DNA from 3 places in the Kitasatospora sp. NPDC096077 genome. Region 3 is predicted to be linked to each of the others. Evidence: riboswitches for the same ligand, from Rfam matches in the RefSeq annotation. Region 3 holds a riboswitch; each other region holds the start of a gene.

Region 1 (3,244 bases), on a different contig from region 3:
CCCGGCTGGCCAAGCGGGCCCCGGCGAGCCGTTGAGCGGTGCCGTCTCAGCAGGAGAGAAGTCGGGGCCGTAGCCGCCCCGCCGCTCGATAGGCTGACTCCATCCGTACGGACGTCCCCCGGAGCGGGGAACCGACAACAGCTGGAGTCAGCCATGGTGAACGTGAACCCTGCGAACGGTGGTACCGACCCCGCGCAGGTGGTCCGCACCTGGCCGGACCTCTTGGCGGCGCTGTTGAAGGGGGAGGACCTCGACCGCTCCTCCACCGCGTGGGCGATGGACCGGATCATGAGCGGCGAGGCGTCCCCCGTCCAGGTGGCCGGGTTCATGGTGGCGCTGCGGGCCAAGGGCGAGTCGGTCGAGGAGATCTCCGGCCTGGTCGACGCGATGTACGACCACGCCGAGCCGCTGGACATCCCCGGCCCGGCGGTCGACATCGTCGGCACCGGCGGCGACCGGGCGAAGACCGTCAACATCTCCACCATGTCGGCGATCGTCGCGGCCGCGGCCGGGGCCAAGGTGGTCAAGCACGGCAACCGGTCGGCCTCCTCCACCAGCGGCTCCTCGGACGTGCTGGAGAAGCTCGGGGTCGCGCTGGACCTGTCGCCCCGGCGGGTGGCCCAGGTGGCCGAGGAGGTCGGGCTGACCTTCTGCTTCGCGGCGAAGTTCCACCCCTCGATGCGGCACGCCGCCACCGCGCGACGCGACCTCGGGGTGCCGACCGCCTTCAACATCCTCGGTCCGCTGACCAACCCGGCCAAGGTCACCGCGCACGCGGTCGGCTGCTTCGACACCCGGCTCGCCGGGCTGATCGCCGGGGTGCTGGCCCGGCGCGGGGCGACCGCGCTGGTGTTCCGCGGCGACGACGGGCTGGACGAACTGACCATCACCACCACCTCGCAGGTGTGGGTGGTGCGCGACGGGGTGGTCACCGAGACCACCTTCGACCCGCGGGACGTCGGCATCGAGCTGGTCGGCATCGAGGCGCTGCGCGGGGCCGACGCCGCGTACAACGCGGAGGTCGCCCGGCGACTGCTGGCGGGGGAGCGCGGGCCGGTGCGGGACGCCGTCCTGCTGAACACCGCGGCGGCACTGGTCGCGCTCGACCTGGGTGACGCGCCGCTGACGGAGCAGCTCGCGGCGGGCATGGTGCGGGCGGCCGAGGCGATCGACTCGGGCCGGGCGCAGGATCTGCTGCGGCGCTGGTCGGAGGCCACCAGCCGGATCTGAGGCGGCGGTTGAGGGCCCGGGCCGGTTCCGCCGACCCGGGCCCTTCCTGTCCGCCCCGGGCTCCCGCCCGCCCCGAACCCCCGGTGACCCGCCCCGCCCCCCGGTAACCCGCCCCGAGCCGAAGGGGCGCGCCGGTGCCGAAAGGGAGAAGCGAGGGAGCGACGAAGGAGCGAGGGAGCGCCGACCGTCGGCACCGGACAAGAGCGCCCCGGAGGCGAGCGGGCGAAAGTACTGTCCGGATGGTGGATGACTGTTTGACCGTCCGACGTACCCGACCTAGAGTCTTCGCCAGGTCATGAGTGACAGCGTCAAGCCCCAGCTGGCTGTCCGGCAACCCTCCGTCCGTGGCGGGGTGCCCTGGGTGAGGACCGGGTCGCCGGAAGCCGTCCGTGCGACAAGCGCGGACGCCCGACGAGCAGCACTCCCGGGGGTCCCTGACCCGTAGAAGGAGTGCATCCTCATGTCCGTCTCCGTCGAAACCCTCGCCCCGCTCGCCGTCCTCGGCCAGGACGTCCAGGTCCCGCTGGCCAGCGGTGAGAAGGTCGGTTACGCGGCGCTCGACTACGCGGCCAGCGCGCCGGCGCTCCAGCGGGTCTGGGACGACGTCGCCGCCTACGCGCCGTACTACGGCAGCGTGCACCGCGGCGCCGGGTACCTGTCGCAGCTGTCCACCGACCTGTTCGAGCAGAGCCGGCGGACCGTCGCCGAGTTCCTCGACCTGCGCGCCGACGACCAGGTGGTCTTCACCCGGGCCACCACCGACTCGCTCAACCTGCTGGCCGGCGCGGTGCCGGCCGGCACCCGGGTGTTCGCCTTCGAGACCGAGCACCACGCCTCGCTGCTGCCCTGGGCGCACGCGGGGCTGGAGGTCGACTACCTGCGGGCGCCGCGCTCGCGGGCCGAGGCGGTGGCGGCGCTGGAGAGCGCGCTGGCCGCGGCGCCCGAGGGGCCGAAGCTGCTGTGCGTCACCGGCGCCTCCAACGTGACCGGCGAGCTGTGGCCGGTCGCCGAGCTGACCGCGACCGCGCACCGGCACGGCGCCCGGGTGGTGCTGGACGCGGCCCAGCTGGCCCCGCACCACCGGGTCTCGGTCCGCGAACTGGACGTCGACTGGATCGCCTTCTCCGGCCACAAGCTCTACGCGCCGTTCGGGGCCGGGGTGCTGGCCGGTCGGTCGGACTGGCTGGACGCGGCCGAGCCGTACCTGGCCGGCGGCGGGGCGACCCGGACGGTGGCCCGGGAGCTGGACGGCTCGGTGGCGGTGCAGTGGCACACCGGCCCGGCCCGGCACGAGGCCGGTTCGCCGAACGTGATCGGCGCCTACGCGATCGCCTCGGCCTGTCGGGCGCTCACCGAGGCCGGCTTCGACGCGCTGGAGGCCCGGGAGCGGCAGCTGGTCGAGCGGCTGACGACGGGGCTGGCGGAGATCCCGGAGGTCCGGGTGCTGAACCTGTTCGGCGCCGGCTCGGCCCGGGTGGGCGTGCTGTCCTTCGTGGTCCGGGGCTGGAACAGCTCGCACTTCTCGGCCGCGCTGTCGGCCGAGTACGGCATCGGGGTGCGGGACGGGCTGTTCTGCGCGCACCCGCTGGTGCGGACGCTGCTCGGGGAGGAGGAGGTGGCGCCGTCCGAGTGCGGGGCGCCGGAGTCCTCGCTGCCCGGGGAGCGCAGCCTGAACGCGATCCGGGTGAGCTTCGGGGCCGGCACGCCGGACGAGCACGTGGAGCGCTTCCTGACCGCCGTCCGCGAGCTGGTCACCGACGGCGCGGCGTGGAACTACCGCAACGAGGGCGGCCGTTGCGTCGTCGACACCCGTCGCGAGGGCTGAGCCCCACGCGTCGTCCTACTCGTCCAGGCCGAGCGCGAAGGCCGCTTCCAGGTCGTGCTGGGAGTAGGTGCGGAAGGCGATCTGGGTCTCGGTGTGCGCCACGCCCGGGACCTTGTTGAGCCGGCCCGGGATGACGTCGGCGAGGTCGTCGTGACGGCGCACCCGGACCATCGCCACCAGGTCGTAGCC
Region 2 (3,244 bases), on a different contig from region 3:
AGGCCGGAGACCAGGCCGCCGCCGCCGCGGCGCAGGGTCAGTGTGCCGTCGTCGGCGGTGCTGAAGGACACCGGTCCCCGGTTGGAGGCCACCAGGACGGGGGCGGTGCCGGTCGCACTCGAACGTTCGGTCGTGAGATCGCCCATGGTTGGGATGTTGCCGGGGGGTCGGGTCGGCAAACGTTTCGGCAGGCGGTTCAGTGGCGGGTCGCGTACTCGGGGACAGTGTGCATCGGCGGGCGCTCCAGGGCCGTCACCGGGTGGGTGTGGGCGGTGAAGGCGCGGGTGTCCGGGTCGCGGCTGAACTGGGTGAGGTGGGGGTGGACCAGGTCGGCGGAGGCCTTGAGGCGGTGGGTGCGGTCGAGCCGCTCCAGGGCGGTGCGGTAGATCGTGGCGGCCATCCGGCCGAGGGCCTGGCCGTCCTGGTGGCGGTGGTGCCGGACGCCGACGTCGACCTGGGCCAGGGCGTCCAGTCCGACCAGTTCCAGGGCGTCGACCAGCAGGCCGAGCTCGACGCCGTAGCCGGTGGGGAAGGGCAGCCGTTCGAGCAGCGGGCGGCGGGCCGCGTACTCGCCGCCGAGCGGCTGGACGAAGCCGGCGAGTTCCGGCCAGTGCAGGTTGAGCAGCGGGCGGGCGACGAGTTCGGTGACCCGGCCGCCGCCGACCGGCAGGACCGCCCCGCTCTCGGTCTCCAGCGGGCGGTCGTACATGGCCTTGACCAGCTGGACGGACTCGTCGGTCAGCAGCGGGCCGACGATGCCGGAGACGAAGGCCGGGTCGAACTCGCGCAGGTCGGCGTCCACGAAGCAGACGATGTCGCCGCGGGTGACCAGCAGCGAGCGCCAGAGCACCTCGCCCTTGCCGGGGACGGCGGGCAGCCGGGGCAGGATCCGGTCGCGGTGCTCCACCCGGGCGCCCGCGGCGGCGGCGACGGCGGCGGTGGCGTCGGTGGAGCCGGAATCCACCACGACGAGTTCGTCCACCAGGGGGATCCGCTCCATCAGCTCGCGCCGGACGGTGCGGACGATGTCGCCGACGGTGGCCTCCTCGTCCAGGGCCGGAAGGACGACGCTGACGGTGCGGCCGGTGCGCCGCTTGGCCTCCAGCAGGGTGTGCACCGGCCGGTCGGTCGCGCTCCACGAGCGGCGGCGGAGCCAGGACGCCGCCTGCGGGAGGAGCGCGGGGATCGGTTCGGCGGGCACGGTGACTCTCCTCGGCGGGATCGGGGTGGAACGGCTCATCTCGCTTGGCGGACGGACCCGTTCAGGGGTGACGCCTTCGGATACAGTCTTCGTACAGCGGTCGGACCTTTGCACGCCGGGGTCACCGTTGCGCACCGCCACAATTTCACAAGCTCATCCAGAGGGACTGAGGGAACGGCCCGTTGACGTCCCGGCAACCTTCTCGCTCGGCTGTCTGTCGACAGGCCCCGGCGGGACAGGTGCCAATTCCGGCCTGTGGCGCGACCGCGCCGCGGGGAAGATGAGGAGAGAGGCCTCCGCCATCATGGCCATCGACACTGCCGCACCTGTTTCCGTGGACCTCGGCCCCGCCGCCGCGCTGTCCTGTCGGGAGTGCGGAACCCGGTTCCCGCTCGGCCCCAGCTTCGCCTGCCTGGAGTGCTTCGGGCCGCTGGAGATCGCCTACGAGTTCGGGAGCGAGCGCGCCGAGGAGCTGCGCAAGCGGATCGAGTCCGGCCCCGCGTCCATCTGGCGGTACGCGCCGCTGCTGCCGGTGCCGGCCGACGTCGCCTCCAAGCCCAACCTGAACCCCGGCTGGACCCCGCTGGTCAAGGCGGACAACCTGGGTCGTGAGCTCGGCTTCACCGCGCAGCTGCACATCAAGGACGACTCCGGCAACCCCACCCACTCGTTCAAGGACCGGGTGGTGGCCTGCGCGATCGAGGCGGCCCGGGCGTTCGGGTACACCACGCTGTCCTGCTCCTCCACCGGCAACCTGGCCGGCGCGGTGGGCGCGGCGGCGGCCCGGGCCGGGTTCCGGTCCTGCGTCTTCATCCCGCACGACCTGGAGCAGGGCAAGGTCGTGATGGCCGGGGTGTACGGCGGCGAGCTGGTCGGCATCGAGGGCAACTACGACGACGTGAACCGCTTCTGCTCGGAGCTGATCGGGGACCCGGCCGGCGAGGGCTGGGGCTTCGTCAACGTCAACCTGCGGCCGTACTACGGCGAGGGCTCCAAGACGCTGGCGTACGAGATCTGCGAGCAGCTGGGCTGGCGCCTGCCGGAGCAGATCGTCATCCCGATCGCCTCCGGCTCCCAGCTGACGAAGATCGACAAGGGGCTGCAGGAGCTGATCAGGCTGGGGCTGGTCGAGGACCGGCCGTACCGGATCTTCGGCGCCCAGGCGGAGGGCTGCTCGCCGGTGTCGGCGGCGTTCAAGGCCGGCCGGGACGTGATCAAGCCGGTGAAGCCGGACACCATCGCCAAGTCGCTGGCGATCGGCAACCCGGCGGACGGCCCGTACGTGCTGGACATCGCCCGCCGCACCGGCGGCGCGGTCGAGGACGTCACGGACGCGGAGGTCGTGGCGGCGATCCGGCTGCTGGCCCGGACCGAGGGCATCTTCGCCGAGACCGCGGGCGGGGTGACCGTCGGCGTGCTGAAGAAGTTGGTCGAGACGGGTCAGCTGGACCCGGCCAAGGAGACCGTCGCGATCAACACCGGCGACGGCCTGAAGACCCTGGACGCCGTCTCCGAGGCCGGGATGACCGCCGTCATCCGCCCGACGCTGGACGCCTTCCACTCCGCCGGTCTCGCGTCCGCCTGAACCACCCCCACCCCGCAAGGAGAGCCATGAGCGCCAACGTCCGCATCCCCACCATCCTGCGCACCTACACCGGCGGTGCGGCCGAGGTGACCGCCGAGGGGGCCACCCTGGCCGAGGTCATCGCCCACCTGGAGCAGAACCACGCGGGCATCTCGGCCCGGATCCTGGACGACACCGGCAAGCTGCGCCGCTTCGTCAACGTGTACGTGAACGACGACGACGTGCGGTTCGCCGAGGGCCTGGCGACCGAGATCGGGGACGGCGCCAGCGTCTCGATCATTCCGGCGGTGGCCGGCGGCTGCTGAGCCGTTCGGCGGTCGCGTTTCCGGGTTGCTTTCCGGGTCGCCCCGCGCCGCCCGTGCGTACGGAATTCCACTCTCCGTACGCACGGGCGGCGCGTTCGCATTTCGGCGGGAATATTTCCCGCTCAAGTCGGAGTAGAGTGTGGCTCTGCTGGG
Region 3 (3,244 bases):
GCCGTAGCCGCCGGGGATGGCGACGGGGTGGGCACCGCCCCGACCAGACAGGCGGCGGCCAGTGCCCCGGCCAACCACCTCCACCCACCGCGCTGCCACTGCCGTCTCGACCGGTCCATCATCGCCCTTCCCCTTCGGGGAGCCGTCCGCAGAAAAAGCTGAAGGATCAACAGATCCGTGCAGATCAGATGATGGAGGGCAAAACATCAGAATCCCGGCATTCACTCCGCCAGGTCACCGGTACGGCTGCGGCCACCCACCGAGCACCCCTGCCCGGTGGTCGCGGCGGCGGCCGGTGCGGGGGCCGGGCGGGCGCGGTGCAGGAGTAGCTGTTGGAGCCCGCGTACGGGTTGTTCCAGTGCACGGTGACGTTGCCGGCCCCGGCGGGGAGGTACTGGACCTCGCCCTCGGTGCCGGTCATGAAGCCGTCCGACTCGCTCTGCCACGAACCGCTGCGCCCCGGCGGGATGTTGCCCGGGGGCAGCTGGTTGTCGCTCCAGATGCCCCAGTTGAGGCGGTCGTAGGTGCTACTTCGCCGCGTACGAGGCTTGGGCCGAGCCCGAATGGCTCCTCCTGGTGGTGGCACTGGTCGTCGTCCTGATCCCGGTCACCTTCGTGTCGAGCCTCATCGACCCGGGGTGGTTCGGCGTGCTGGGCACCTCGGCGGCCGTGGTGCCCCGGTCGCTGGGTCTCGCCTGATCGCTACGGTCTCCGGGCGCTCCGCTCCGCCGCCCCGCTCGACGCGGAAGCGGGACAGCGGAAGCGCGACGGCGGAAGCGGGACGGTGGAGGCCCCGGTCAGGGGCGGCGCAGGGCTTCGGTGAGGTGCCCGGCCGCCTCGACGACAGCCTGGGAGAGGCGGGCGCCGGGGTGCCGGGTGAGCCGCTCGATCGGCCCGGAGACGGAGACCGCGGCCACCACCCGGTTGGACGGGCCGCGCACCGGGGCGGAGACGGAGGCGACGCCGGGCTCGCGCTCGCCGATGGACTGGGCCCAGCCGCGGCGGCGCACTCCGGCGAGGGCGGTGGCGGTGAAGCGGGCGCCCTGGAGGCCGCGGTGGAGGCGCTCCGGCTCCTCCCAGGCGAGCAGCACCTGCGCGGCGGACCCGACCTTCATCGGCAGGGCGAGGCCGACCGGGACGGTGTCGCGCAGGCCGAAGAGGCGCTCGGCGGCCGCCACGCAGATCCGGATGTCGCCCTGCCGGCGGTAGAGCTGGGCGGTCTCGCCGCTGACGTCGCGCAGGTGGGTGAGGACCGAGCCGGCGGCCGTCAGCAGGCGGTCGTCACCGGCGGCGGCCGAGAGCTCGGCGAGCCGCGGGCCGAGGACGAACCGGCCCTGCAGGTCCCGTCCGAGCAGGCGGTGGTGCTCCAGTGCGACGGCGATCCGGTGCGCGGTGGGCCGGGCCAGGCCGGTGGCGTCGACCAGCCCGGCCAGGGTGGCCGGACCGGACTCCAGGGTGCCGAGGATCGAGGTGATCTTGTCGAGCACGCCGACGCCGCTCGTGATCTCCAGGTTCTCCATGGACGGGTACTCCAGTCTCGGTTCCCGTGAGCGAAGGGTGGGTTCGGCTCACGGGTGCTCCACAGGGGGTGGGGTGGGGAGCGGGGGTGGTCAGCGAGAACAGGCCTGGAAAGTCGGCCACATGCCTGCGCCGGACACGAGACGGGTACGCGAAGGGGCCGGGGCGGGAAGCGCCCGGGCGAAGGACAGCACTGAGAGCACCGTGTCTCCTCATCTTTTCCCGCGCCACGTTGGCGACAGGCCGGAGTTGGCACTGACCCCGGACGGCACGGCGTGTACTTCGGACGCCGGGTCGAACGGGGAGTTGCCGGGGCTTCGTAGGGCCGGTCCCTCCACCCCTCTGGATGATTCGCGGAGAACGATACAAGACTTCCCGGGCATCTCGCCAAATCTTTTCCCGGCCCGCACACCCGGGACCCTGCCGCCCGGCCGTCTCAGGCCACCCGCGCCCCCTCCCCCGCCGGCTCGCCGAACCAGTGCCGCAGGGCCTGCCGGAGCCCGTCGGGGTCCTCCTGCCCGGCATCGCGCAGCAGCCAGCCGGTGTGCCCGTCCGGCCGGAGCAGGACGGCGCGGAGCCCGGGCTGCTCCGGGCAGTCCGCCGTGACGGTGGTCACCCGGTCCGCCCAGCCCGCCGCCGCCTCACCCACCGCCGCTCCGCGAACTCCCGCACCGCTTCCGCCCGTCAGGTCGAGCAGCACACCGCGGCCCGGGGCGAGCAGCTCGGACAGCCGGGTCGGGCCCGCGGCCGTGCTCAGGGTGAGGTCGGGGGCCAGCCGCCCGAGCCAGGGGTGGGCGGTGTCGGGGTGCGTGCCGTAGCGGGTGTCCAGTCCGGTGACGGTCTCGGCGAGGGCGCGGTTGCCCGCGGGGTGGCGGGCGACCCGGGTGAACAGGTCGACGAGCGGCCCGAGTCGGTCGTCCGCGGTGCCCAGCAGCACCTGGGCCCGGGTGGAGGCCAGGACACGCGCGCCCGCCGCGTGGCGTTCCTCGTGGTAGCTGTCCAGCAGGTGCGCGGGGGCGGTGCCGCGCACGGTGGCGGCGAGCTTCCAGCCCAGGTTGAACGCGTCGTCCAGGGCGAGGTTGACGCCGATCGCGCCGGCCGGCGGGTGGATGTGCGCGGCGTCCCCGGCCAGTACGACCCGGCCCCGGACGTACTCGGCGGCCTGCCGGGCGGCGTTGCCGAACCGGGTGGTCCAGCGCGCGGCGCGCAGGTCGACGGGGCGGCCGAGCGCCTCGGCGACGGCGGCGCGGAGCCGGTCGAGGGTGACCGGCTCGTCCCGGTCCGCCGGGGGCTGCCGGTCGGCGGTGATGATCCTCACGTAGCCGGGGCGGGGGATCACGAAGACGCTTCCGCCGGGGCCGGTGGACACGCCGAAGGGCAGTGCCGCCGGGTCGGCGGGTTCGACGTCGCCGAGCAGTGTGAAGGCCGTCGACGCGGTGCCGGGGAAGTCGATGCCGGCCTGTCGGCGGACGGTGCTGCGGCCGCCGTCGCAGCCGACCGCGTAGCCGGCCCGGACGCGGTGTTCGCGGCCGTCGGCGACGACCGTCGCGGTGACGCACTCGGCGTCCTGGGTCAGGGCGCGCAGCTCGTGTCCGCGCCGGATGTCCGCGCCCAGCGCGAGCGCGTGCGCCTCCAGCACCTCTTCGACCCGGGTCTGCGGGATGCCCGGTGAGAACGGGTGGTCGGTGTGGGCGCCGGCGAGGGTGAGCGTCACCGGCAGTCCGGA

The links. A riboswitch is a leader RNA that binds a small molecule or an ion and turns the genes downstream of it on or off. The one in region 3 is predicted to bind S-adenosylmethionine.
Positions count from the first base shown of each region.
Region 1: it holds a riboswitch for S-adenosylmethionine, as region 3 does, so the genes downstream of both, ABTZ03_RS28210 (aminotransferase class V-fold PLP-dependent enzyme) here and ABTZ03_RS27745 (IclR family transcriptional regulator) in region 3, are expected to answer to the same signal.
Region 2: it holds a riboswitch for S-adenosylmethionine, as region 3 does, so the genes downstream of both, thrC (threonine synthase) here and ABTZ03_RS27745 (IclR family transcriptional regulator) in region 3, are expected to answer to the same signal.

Region 1 is NZ_JBEOSV010000039.1:72,557-75,800, forward strand. Features, by position in the region: gene ABTZ03_RS28200 (response regulator) at 1-35, shown strand, start outside; gene trpD (anthranilate phosphoribosyltransferase) at 154-1,230, shown strand; SAM riboswitch class IV at 1,522-1,637, shown strand; gene ABTZ03_RS28210 (aminotransferase class V-fold PLP-dependent enzyme) at 1,691-3,055, shown strand; gene ABTZ03_RS28215 (Lrp/AsnC family transcriptional regulator) at 3,071-3,244, opposite strand, start outside.
Region 2 is NZ_JBEOSV010000056.1:21,155-24,398, forward strand. Features, by position in the region: gene ABTZ03_RS33050 (alpha,alpha-trehalose-phosphate synthase (UDP-forming)) at 1-146, opposite strand, end outside; gene ABTZ03_RS33055 (glucosyl-3-phosphoglycerate synthase) at 197-1,201, opposite strand; SAM riboswitch class I at 1,352-1,488, shown strand; gene thrC (threonine synthase) at 1,506-2,786, shown strand; gene ABTZ03_RS33065 (MoaD/ThiS family protein) at 2,813-3,091, shown strand.
Region 3 is NZ_JBEOSV010000038.1:30,069-33,312, reverse strand. Features, by position in the region: gene ABTZ03_RS27755 (hypothetical protein) at 1-162, shown strand, start outside; gene ABTZ03_RS27750 (aegerolysin family protein) at 185-586, opposite strand; gene ABTZ03_RS27745 (IclR family transcriptional regulator) at 798-1,511, opposite strand; SAM riboswitch class I at 1,728-1,871, opposite strand; gene ABTZ03_RS27740 (FAD-dependent monooxygenase) at 1,955-3,244, opposite strand, start outside.